2 regions of the Nonomuraea sp. NPDC050540 genome follow, and region 1 is predicted to be linked to the other one. Evidence: riboswitches for the same ligand, from Rfam matches in the RefSeq annotation. Region 1 holds a riboswitch; the other holds the start of a gene.
The links. A riboswitch is a leader RNA that binds a small molecule or an ion and turns the genes downstream of it on or off. The one in region 1 is predicted to bind thiamine pyrophosphate.

Region 1 (5,366 bases):
CGCGCCGGGTGGCTGCGCTGGAAGGACGACCTCTCGGGCGCGAAGCCGGTCCGTCCCGGCAAGGGCCCGCTGGCGGTCCGGGTACGGCTGGCGCCCGACGACGAGGGCCTGGCCCCCGGGTTCGAGCTGACGGAGGCGGGCACACAGAAGCGCCTGGCCGTCTATGTCACGAAAAATCCGGATGAAGTGCCGGGCATCGCCTCGCTCGGCCCCGACCCGCTGGCCGACACCTTCACCGTGGACGTGCTGAAGGGGATCGTGGGTGGCAACCGTACCCAGATCAAAGGTCTTCTGCGCGACCAGAAGGTGATCGCGGGCATCGGCAACGCCTACTCCGACGAGGTGCTGCACGCGGCCAAGATGTCCCCGTTCAAGATCGCGGCCTCGCTGACCGACGCGCAGGTGGCCGATCTGCACGAGGCGATCGTCGCCACGCTGCGCGAGGCGGTCGAGCGGGCGCACGGGGTGGCGGCCAAGGACCTGAAGGCGGAGAAGAAGTCGGGCCTGCGCGTGCACAACCGGGCCGGGCAGCCCTGCGACGTGTGCGGCGACACCATCAGGGAGGTCTCGTTCGCCGACTCCTCGCTGCAGTACTGCCCGACCTGCCAGACGGGCGGCAAGCCGCTCGCCGACCGCCGTCTGTCGCGCCTGCTCAAGTAGCCCGGTGGGCGGCGAACTGGAAGCAGCCGTACTCGACCGCCCGTACGTGGACCAAGGCCACCTCGGGGTCGGAGAGCACCTCCTTGAGCGCGACCTCCGGGTCGGCGCCCTCGGGCAGGAGGCGGCCGCCGTGGATGCGCCCGTCGGCGGTGTAGGCGCGCAGGACCCGCTGGGCGGTGTGGGCGGCGGGCCAGGCGGTCGTGCCGGGCCCCTCGCACGGCTCGGCGTGGACGAAGATGGGCCCCAGCTCGTCGTAGGGCCCGGGGTCGGCGCCGGTCTCGGCGGCCCAGCGCCGCAGCGGCGCGTACGACACCAGGGCGATCCGCTCGCCCGCCGCAGCCTTGCGCAGGCAGCACCGCAGCGGCGCGCCGCCCGTCTCGTCGATGCTGAAGCGGGGCGCCCGGCCCGCGTCGTCCGCCCGGAGCAGCTCGCGCACGATCACCGGGTCGATGGCGCTGATCTCGTATTCCATGCTCCGATGCTCTCCCGGCCGCCCGCCCGATGCTGGCGGCGGTCGGACCTGGCATTCGGGTCAGGCCACGAACGGCTCCTGGCCGCCCTCGCTCACCATCGGGCGCCTGGCCGCCTCCCACGACTGCATGCCGCCGCCCACGTTGACCGCCTCGCGGCCGACGTGGTTGAGCCAGGCCGCCGCGTGCGCCGAGCGCCCGCCGACCCGGCACACCACGTACACGGGCTGCCCGGCGGGCACCTCGTCGAGACGGGACTGCAGCTCGCCCATGGGGATGTGCACGGCGTCGGGCGCGTGCCCCGCCACCCACTCGCCCTGCTCACGCACGTCAAGCAGATACGCGTCCGCGGGCACGTCCTTGGCCTCGATCTCGGGAACCGTCATGTACCCATTCTCCCAGGCCTCAGGACCGCCCGGTGTCTTGCCACCCGCCGGGCGAATGGCATAATCCGCCTGAAACTTACATAAGCGCGGGAGCTCGGGCACGGCCGGGCTGAGAGGGCAATCCCCACGCATTGCCGACCGCATGAACCTGACCGGGTAATGCCGGCGTAGGGAGCGTTCACGATGACGCGTGTCGTCGATGGATCACACCACTCTGATGAACCCCACCACTCGGAGGTGGCCCTGACCCTGGACGGGGCCACGCCGAAAACCCTCGGCGTGCTCGACCAGGGCGCGCTGTGGGCCAACCTCGCGGTCAGCCTGCTGGGCTTCTCCGGTGCGCTGCTGCTGCTCAACCCCCTGGGCGACGCGCCGCTGAGCCTGGCGGCGGCGCTCACCGCCACCGCGGTCGGCAGCCTCATCGGCACCGCCATGGTCGGCCTGTCGGCCATCCCCGGCACCCAGACGGGCAAACCGGCGATGGTCCTGCTGCGCGGGCTGTTCGGCGCCAAGTTGTCCTACATCCCGACCGTGCTCAACATCGTCCAGATGATCGGCTGGGGCGCGTTCGAGCTCTGGGTCATCTCCAACGGCGCGATGGCCATCTTCGGTACGGCGGTGCCGTACGCCGTCTGGGTGCTCGTCGCCGGGGCGATCACCACGGGGCTGACGATCTGGCCGCTGGGCGCGATCAGACTGCTGCGCAGGTACGTGACGATCGGCGTGATCATCGCGATGGTCTGGTTCGCCGTGGACTTCCTGGGCAAGGCGCCGCCGCAGACCGGTGGCGACTGGACCGCGTTCGCCCCGGCCGTCGACTACGTGATCGCGCTGTCGATCTCGTGGGTGCCGCTCGCGGCCGACTTCGCGCGGCACTCGCGCTCCAGCAGGGCCGCCTTCACCGGCGTCGTGGGCGGCTACACGCTGGCCCAGATCGCCTGCCTGGGCCTGGGCGTCTACGCGGTCGCGCTGGCCGGGACCTCGGCGGTCGCGGCCAACTCCACCGCGGTGTTCGCGCCGTTCGTGGCGGCGCCGCTGGGCGCGCTGTTCTTCGCCATCCTGGTGCTGCGCGAGACCGACCAGTCGTTCGCGAACGTGTACTCCACGACCGTCTCCCTGCAGAACCTCATGCCGAGAGTGGACCGGCGGATCTTCTCCACCGCCATCGGCGTGGTGACGGTCGCGATCGCGCTGGCCGTGGACGTCACCTCCTACGGCGCCTTCCTCGGGGTCATCGGCGCGGTCTTCGTGCCGATGTTCGCGGTGCTCGCCGTCGACTACTTCCTGCTGGGCGGCGGCACCCGGTGGAACACCGCGGAGAACGCGCCGGCCCGCTGGTCGATGCTGATCCCGTGGGCCCTGGGCTTCGCCGCCTACTGGGTGACCACGGGCACGCCGACGGTCGAGGCGTGGGACCGGATCTGGCTGCCGTTGCGCGAGGCCGTACGCCAGCCGTGGATGAACGGCGCGCTCGGCGGCGCCATCGTGGCGGCGCTGGTGACGTTGCTGGTCGGGCTGCTCGGCCGCACCCGCGGGCGGGCGGCGGTGAAGTGAGTCAGCGGCTCTCGACGGTCAGGAGGTGGCGCTTGGCGGCGGCGCCTCCGGCGTAGTCGCCGAGCTCGCCGTCGGCCTGCACGATCCGGTGACACGGGACGATCACGCAGACGGGGTTCTGGGCGAGCGCGTTCCCGACCGCACGCAGCGCGCGCGGCCGGCCGATGCGCTCGGCGATCTCGCCGTAGGTCGTGGTCGTCCCGTACGGCACCGCCATCATCTTCTGCAAAACCGTCTTGGCGAACGGCGTGGCGAGGGTGAGGTCCACCGGCGTGGTGAACGTGCGCAGGCGCCCGGAGAAGAACGCGTCGAGCTCGCGGCGCACCGGGTCGAGCCGGGCGGCGTCGGGCCCGATGAAGGAGCCGAACTGCTTGGCGACCCGCTCGAACACCGTGTTCTCTTCGTCGAAACTGCAGGTCACGACCCCGCGCGCGGTCACGGCGAGGACGAGTCTGCCGACCGCGCCGTCGTAGGGGCCGAAGGCGACGTCGGGCGGGTCCTCGCTGCGGTAGGTCGAAGAGGTCACGCGGAGCAGGGCATCGAGGTCACCGCTCGACATACCCTCACCCACTTCGCCACCTGGGAACCCGTGACCGCAGCGTATCGGACGGATCGCCCGACGGAAGCACCTCGCCACGGGCACTATGGAGATGTGGGAGACATGCGGGCAGGTAGTGACGACGACCTCGCCGCCGTCGTGCTCGCCAGTTCCCCCAACGCGATCATCGCTCTCGACCGGGATCAGACGGTGCTCCACTGGAATCCCGCGGCCGAGCGGCTGTTCGGCTGGACGGCCGGGGAGATCGTCGGGCGCCGGGCCCCGATCGTGCCGGCGGAGCTGACCGCCGAGCACAACGCCGTGCTCGAACGCGTGCGCACCGGCGGCCAGGTCTCGCTGCACACCAAGCGTTTCCGCCGTGACGGGAGCCTGCTGGACGTGCGGATCGACACCAGCGCGCTGCTCCAGGGCAGCTCCGTCGCCGGCTACGTCTGCGTGCACCACCTGACGCAGGAGGACGAGGGCGCCAGGGTGCGCGTGGCGCGCCGCGAACGGCTGGTGCGCCGGCTCAACGACGTCGTCGGCGACATCAACTCCGAGCTGGAGCTGCCCGCCGTGCTCGACCGCATCGCCGCCAGCCTCACCGAGCTGACGGGCGCGGACGCCGGCGGTTTCGTGCTGATCGAGGGGGAACGGCTGCGCCTGGTGAGCGTGCACCAGCTGCCGGACTCACTCAAGGACACCACGGCCGACATGCGCAACAGCCTGGTCGGCAAGCTCTTACGCACCGGCAAGACCGTTCTGCTCGAGTCGCACGGGCTCGGTGACCTGGTCTGGGCGCGATTGCCCGGACTGCACACGATCGCGCTCGGCGTGGCGGCGGTGGGCGGCCGGCCGTACGGGGCGCTCTACGCGCTGTTCGCCGAGCACAAGCCGGGGCACGTCGAGCTGGAGCTGCTGGAGCTGCTCGCCGGACACGCCGGCATCGCCGTCGGCAACGCGATGGCCTACCAGGACGCGGTACGCCAGCGGGCACACGAGCGCGCGGTGTTCGACGCCAGCGCCGACGGCATCGCGGTCCTCGACGACGAGGGCCGGGTGCTGCAGTGGAACCCGGCGGCCGCCGAGATGACCGCCTTCAGCGCCGAGGCGGTACTGGGCGGGCCGCCGCCGTTCCCGCTGCCCCAGCCGGGGGAGAAGCTGACGTTCCAGATGGAGACCGGGCGCTGGCTCGACGTGGTGAGCGCGCGGATCGAGGAGACCGGGGAGATCGTCGTCGACTTCCGCGACGTGACCACGGCCAAGGAGCTTGAGGAGGCCAAGGATCTGTTCCTGGCGACCACGAGCCACGAGCTGCGTACCCCGATCACGATCGTGGGCGGCTTCGCCAGCACGCTCGACGCGCGCTGGGACAAGCTCACCGACGCCGAGCGGCGCTCGGCGGTGCACACGATCGCCGAGCGGGCCAGGTCGCTCGGGCAGCTCATCGACCATCTGCTGCTCGGCTCGCGGGCGGGGGCCGAGGAGCTGTCGGTGCGGATGGAGACGTTCGACCTGGCCGAGCGGGTGCGGGCGGCGACGCTGGGGCTGCCGGTGCTGTCGGACCGCCACAGCGTCGAGGTGGTGGTGCCCGATCGCCTGCCGTCCGTGCGGGGCGACGCGCTGGCCACCGACATCATCCTGGGGCAGTTGCTGGAGAACGCCTTCAAGTACTCGCCGAGGGGCGGTCTCATCTCGGTCGAGGCGTGGCCGGAGGACGATCGGGTGATCGTGGTGGTGGACGACGAGGGCGTCGGC
Region 2 (5,366 bases), on a different contig from region 1:
GCAGTCGCCCGACGAGAGGGTCCGCGGTCGTCGTGTCCACGTGGCCGAGTTTACGGTCGTTTTGCCACTGGAGGGGCCTGACCATCCGAAACCGATGCCATTACGTGGCACTCCGTCGTCACTAAGGGTGCATGGGCGAGGACGCTTCAGCATAGCGGCGGCGGGGGATGCGCCCGGCCTGGCGCGCCAACCGGCCCGCCTGGACGGCCTGCCTCATCGCCGCGGCCATGAGCTCGGGCCGCTGCGCCCTGGTCACGGCGGTGGCCAGGAGCACCGCGTCGCAGCCCAGCTCCATGGCGAGCGCGGCGTCGCTGGCGGTGCCGATCCCGGCGTCGAGGATGACCGGCACGGAGGCGGCCTCGACGATGAGCTCGATGTTGTGCGGGTTGCGGATGCCGAGCCCCGAGCCGATGGGCGCGCCGAGCGGCATGACCGCCGCGCATCCGGCCTGCTCCAGGCGGCGGGCCAGCGCGGGGTCGTCACCGATGTAGGGCAGCACCACGAACCCGTCGGCCACCAGCCGCTCCGCCGCGTCGAACGTCTCGATCGGGTCGGGCAGCAGCGTGCGCTCGTCGGCGATGACCTCGAGCTTGACCCAGTTGGTGCCGAGCGCCTCGCGGGCCAGCCGGGCGGTCAGCACGGCCTCGCCCGCGGTGAAGCATCCCGCGGTGTTGGGCAGCACCTTGATGCCGCGCTCGCGCAGCACGTCGAGCACGGATCCGGGCGCGGACGGGTCGAGCCGCCGCATCGCCACCGTGGTCAGCTCGGTGCCCGAGGCGGCCAGCGCCTGGTCGAGCACGTCCAGCGAGGGGGCGCCGCCGGTGCCCATGATGAGGCGGGAGGCGAACTTCTCCCCGCCGATGATCAGCTCATCCACCCTGCACCGCCGTCAGCACCTCGACCCGGTCGCGGTCGGCCAGCGCCGTGGTCTCCCACGAACTGCGCGTGACCACCTCGTCGTTCACGGCCACCGCGACCCCCTTGGTGGCTTCCGTCAGCGTCCGTACGGCCTGCGCCACCGTCGTCCCGTGGGGCACCTCATGCGAGGCCCCGTTGATCGTCACATTCATGAAATATCCCCCTTCGGGATGAAAATTCGGGAAGCCAGGTTTGGGGAGGCGAGCTTCGGGTGGTCGGGTTCGGGAGGCGGGTAGTTGGTCGGCCGGTATGGGGCGGCAGGGCTGCTCAGGGTGCGAACCGGGCGGGCGAGCACAACGACGACAGCTCGCGCTCCTCGCCCATGAGGACGGCGGCCGTGAGCGGAGCCAGCAGCACCCCGCCCCGGTGATGCCCGGTGGCCAGAAGCAGCCCCCGCTCACCGCCCGGCCCGACGAGCGGCAGGTTGTCCGGCGTGCCGGGCCGCAGCCCCGCCACCACCTCCGCCAGCTCCAGCTCGGTCACCCCGGGCACCAGCTCGCGGGCGTCGCGCAGCAGCTCGTACACCCCGCCCGCGGTCACCCGGGTGTCGAACCCCAGCTCCTCCTGCGTGGCTCCCACGACCAGCTCGCCGTCGCCGCGCGGCACCAGGTAGACGGGCAGGCCGTGCACCGTGCCCCGCACGCACCTGCCCAGGAGTGGCTCCGGCGAGCGCAGGCGAAGAATCTGCCCCTTCACCGGCCGCACCGGCACCGGGGCCAGCGACCCGCTCCACGCCCCCGCCGCCAGCACCACCCGCTCGGCGCGCAGCTCCTCCCGGAACGGCCCGCCGTGTTCCTCCCGGTAAGGCTCGCCGCGCTCCTGCCGGTAAGGGCCGCCACCGGCCTCCCGGTGCGCCCCGTCACCGGTGTCACCCGGGCTCAGCCGTACCCCCTGGACGCCCTCATCGCCGCGCAGCAGCTCGCGCACCCGCGCCCGCACGATCGGGACCCCGAGGCGCTCCAAGGCGGCCAGCAGCGCGCCGGCGACCCTGCGCGGGTCCACCCAGGCGTCGTCGGGCGCCAGGAGGCCGCCGCGCACGGACGGCGCGAGCATGGGCTCCAGGCGGCGGCATTCGCGCCCGCCGAGTCGTTCGACCCGCAGCCCCAGCTTCTCCATGAAGCCCGCCGTCTCCTCCAGGACGGCCAGGTCGTCGGCGCCGAAGGCCACGTCGAGCGTGCCGTCGGCGCGGTAGTCGAGCGCCCCGGCGGCGAGGCCCGCGTCGGCGGTCAGCTCGGCGGCGAAGGCGGGCCAGCGCGCCAGGGAGGCCGCGCCCAGGCGCAGCAACGGCTCCTCGGTGAACGTGACCTCGCTCACCGGCGCGAGCATCCCCGCGGCGGCGTGGGTGGCGCCCGAGGCGGGCGCGGGGTCGACGACGGTGACGGGCCGTCCTGAGCGGGCAAGGCGCCAGGCCACGCTGAGCCCGACGACGCCGCCGCCCACGATCACGTGCATGTCCGCTCCCTACGCCGGCATGATCCGGATCAGGTGTCTTGCGGTCGAAGGCCCGATGAAGCCTTCCTCTCAGTCCGGTTAAGGCCGGACTCCCGCGCGTCTTACGGTCCCAGCCTACGGCCTCGGCAGGCACTCTCACGATTGACCCCGGTATGGTCGGAACCGTGGATCACGTGGTGGTGGTGGGAGCCGGCCTGGCCGGAGTACGCAGTGTCGAATCGCTGCGCGGGCGCGGGTTCGAAGGAAGGATCACTCTCCTCGGCGAGGAGAGGCACCGGCCCTACGACCGTCCACCCCTGTCGAAGGCGGTGCTGCTGGGCACGAGCGACGACAGCTTCGTCGACACCGACCTGGCCGCCCTGCGGGCCGACTTCCGGCCGGGCGTGGCCGCGAAGAGCCTGCGTGAGGGCGTGGTCGAGACCACCGAGGGCGACCTGCCCTACGACGGCCTGGTGATCGCGACGGGCTCCGAGCCGATCCGGCTGCCGGGCGAGGGCCCCCAGCTGGTCCTGCGTACGCTCGACGACGCCCACGTGCTGCGGGCCGCCCTGGTGCCCGGCGCGCGGGTGGCCGTGGTGGGCGCGGGCTGGATCGGCGCCGAGGTGGCGACCGCGGCGCGCAAGGCGGGCTGCGTGGTCACCGTGATCGAGGCGGCGGGAACGCCGCTGTCGCACGCGATCGGCGAGATGGGCGCGCGCACGCTGCCCTGGTACGAGGGCGTCGACCTGCGGCTCGGCACGATGGTCAGCGAGGTCGTCGAAGGCGGTGTGGAGCTGGTCGGCGGCGAGTTCGTGCCCGCCCATGTGGTGGTGTCCGGCATCGGCGCCCGCCCGGTGCTCGAATGGCTCGCCGACGCCGACATCGACCTGCACAACGGCGTCGTCACCGACGAGCACCTGCGTACCTCCCTGCCCGGCGTGGTGGCCGTCGGCGACTGCGCCAACTGGTGGTCGCGCCGGTTCCAGACCCGGATGCGGGTCGAGCACTGGGACACCGCGCTCAACTCTCCCGACGTCGCCGCCGCCACGCTGCTGGGCGAGAAGGCGGTCTACGACCCGGTGCCGTACTTCTGGTCGGAGCAGTTCGGTCACATGCTGCAGTACGCCGGATACCACCCGGCGGGCGGCCGGGTCGTGTACCGCGAGGGGCAGAAGTGGTCGGCGGTGTGGCTGACCTCAGAAGATCGGATCACCGCCGTGCTGGCCGCCGATCGGCCCCGCGACCTCGTCCAGGGCCGCCGTCTCATCGAGGCTGGCGCCCGTCTTGATGTGGAACGCCTGGTAGATCCGGATGTGACCCTACGAGATTGTGTTGTTTGAGCAAGCACTCCATGTGGTAGTTGTGGTTTCGTGACGCTTTCTGTTGCACAGATCGACCGGGAGACCGACCAGCTCGTCAGCGAGTGGCTCACTCTCCCCGAAGTGGCCGCGCGCCTGGATCTCACGATCGGGCGGGCCAAGCAGCTCCTCAAAGACCACAAGCTCCTCGGCGTACGGCGAGGCAGCGGCGGGCCCCAGGTGCCCGCGGTCTTCCTCGACGGAAAGGAAGTGATGAAGGGCCTGCCAGGCACGCTCACCGTGCTGCAGGACGCCGGCTACGACGAGGCCGAAGCCCTGCGCTGGCTCTTCACCCCAGATGACTCACTGCCAGGATCGCCCGTTGACGCGATCAAGGCCGGTAGACACACAGAGGTCAAGCGGCGTGCCCAAGCCCTCGGTTTCTGAGGCCCGCCTCTACCTCTGCACCGACGGGCGGCGAGGGCGCGGCGACCTGGCCGACTTCCTCGACGCCGTGCTGGCCAACGGCGTGGACATCGTCCAGTTGCGGGAGAAGGGACTCGAGGCGCGCGAAGAGCTCGCGCTGCTCGAGGTCTTCCGCGACGCCTGCGACCGGCACGGCAAACTGCTCGCCGTCAACGACCGGGCCGACATCGCCTACGCGGCCCGACCAGACGTGCTCCACCTGGGGCAGGACGACCTTCCCGTGACGGTCGCGCGAGAGATCCTCGGCGACGACATCGTCATCGGACGGTCCACCCACTCCGCCGCGGAGGCTTCCGCCGCCGCGGTGGAGCCGGGCGTCGACTACTACTGCTGCGGCCCGATCTGGCCGACGCCGACCAAGCCCGGACGCCACGCGCCCGGACCCGCGCTGCTGAGGCACGCGGCGGCGCTCGGCACGGACCGGCCGTGGTTCGGCATCGGCGGCATCGACCTGGACAACCTCGACGAGGTGCTCTCCTACGGGGTGCGCCGCGCCGTGGTCGTCCGTGCCATCACCGAGGCGCCCGACCCGGGCGCCGCGGCGGCCGAGTTCGCCAAGCGGCTGTCCGCCGCCTGATGCGGTAGGTGTTCGGGGCCGTGCGTCGGTCAGACGTACGGCTTCGCCCTTCTGCCGGAGTGCCTGGAGCGGGCGATCAGGAAGGTCAGGACTTGCGGGACGTGGCGGCGACGGCCAGGCCGTCCAGCGCCGCCCGCGCCTCCTCCGTGATCGGCGCCCTGGCCAGCGCCGCGAGCGCCTCGTCCAGGTAGGACGCGATCAGGTCCTCGCACTCCTGCAGTGCCCCGGTGTCGGCGATGATGCCGCGCAGCGTCGCCACCCCCTGCTCGTCCAGCGCCGGATCACCCAGCAGGCGGCGCACGATCTGGGCGTCGTCGGAAGAGGCGGCCGCGAGCGTCTTGGCCACCAGCATCGTCCGCTTGCCCTCGCGCAGGTCGTCCCCGGCCGGCTTGCCCGTCTGCGCGGGGTCGCCGAACACGCCCAGGATGTCGTCGCGCAGCTGGAAGGCGATGCCGACGCGCCGGCCGTACTCCACGCAGAGCTCGTCGATCCACGGCTGCGCGCTGCGGGCCGCGAGCACGAGCCCGAGCCGCAACGGCTGCTCCACCGAGTACTTGCCGCTCTTGTACAGCGCCACGCGCAGCGCCGAGTCGAAGGAGTTCTCGCCGTGGGCCTGCTCCAGCAGGTCCAGGTACTGGCCGCACATCAGCTCGGTG

Region 2: it holds a riboswitch for thiamine pyrophosphate, as region 1 does, so the genes downstream of both, thiO (glycine oxidase ThiO) here and ACIBI5_RS15145 (purine-cytosine permease family protein) in region 1, are expected to answer to the same signal.

What each region holds. Positions count from the first base shown of each region.
Region 1 covers NZ_JBITHA010000004.1:131,384-136,749, forward strand. The annotation lists gene ACIBI5_RS15130 (Fpg/Nei family DNA glycosylase) at 1-660, shown strand, start outside; gene ACIBI5_RS15135 (DUF1203 domain-containing protein) at 653-1,132, opposite strand; gene ACIBI5_RS15140 (rhodanese-like domain-containing protein) at 1,193-1,516, opposite strand; TPP riboswitch at 1,593-1,707, shown strand; gene ACIBI5_RS15145 (purine-cytosine permease family protein) at 1,700-3,070, shown strand; gene ACIBI5_RS15150 (methylated-DNA--[protein]-cysteine S-methyltransferase) at 3,072-3,596, opposite strand; gene ACIBI5_RS15155 (PAS domain S-box protein) at 3,732-5,366, shown strand, end outside.
Region 2 covers NZ_JBITHA010000003.1:391,863-397,228, forward strand. The annotation lists gene pknB (Stk1 family PASTA domain-containing Ser/Thr kinase) at 1-40, opposite strand, end outside; gene ACIBI5_RS12125 (thiazole synthase) at 122-877, opposite strand; gene thiS (sulfur carrier protein ThiS) at 870-1,070, opposite strand; gene thiO (glycine oxidase ThiO) at 1,186-2,370, opposite strand; TPP riboswitch at 2,360-2,476, opposite strand; gene ACIBI5_RS12140 (NAD(P)/FAD-dependent oxidoreductase) at 2,535-3,689, shown strand; gene ACIBI5_RS12145 (Rv2175c family DNA-binding protein) at 3,720-4,094, shown strand; gene thiE (thiamine phosphate synthase) at 4,072-4,710, shown strand; gene ACIBI5_RS12155 (polyprenyl synthetase family protein) at 4,796-5,366, opposite strand, start outside.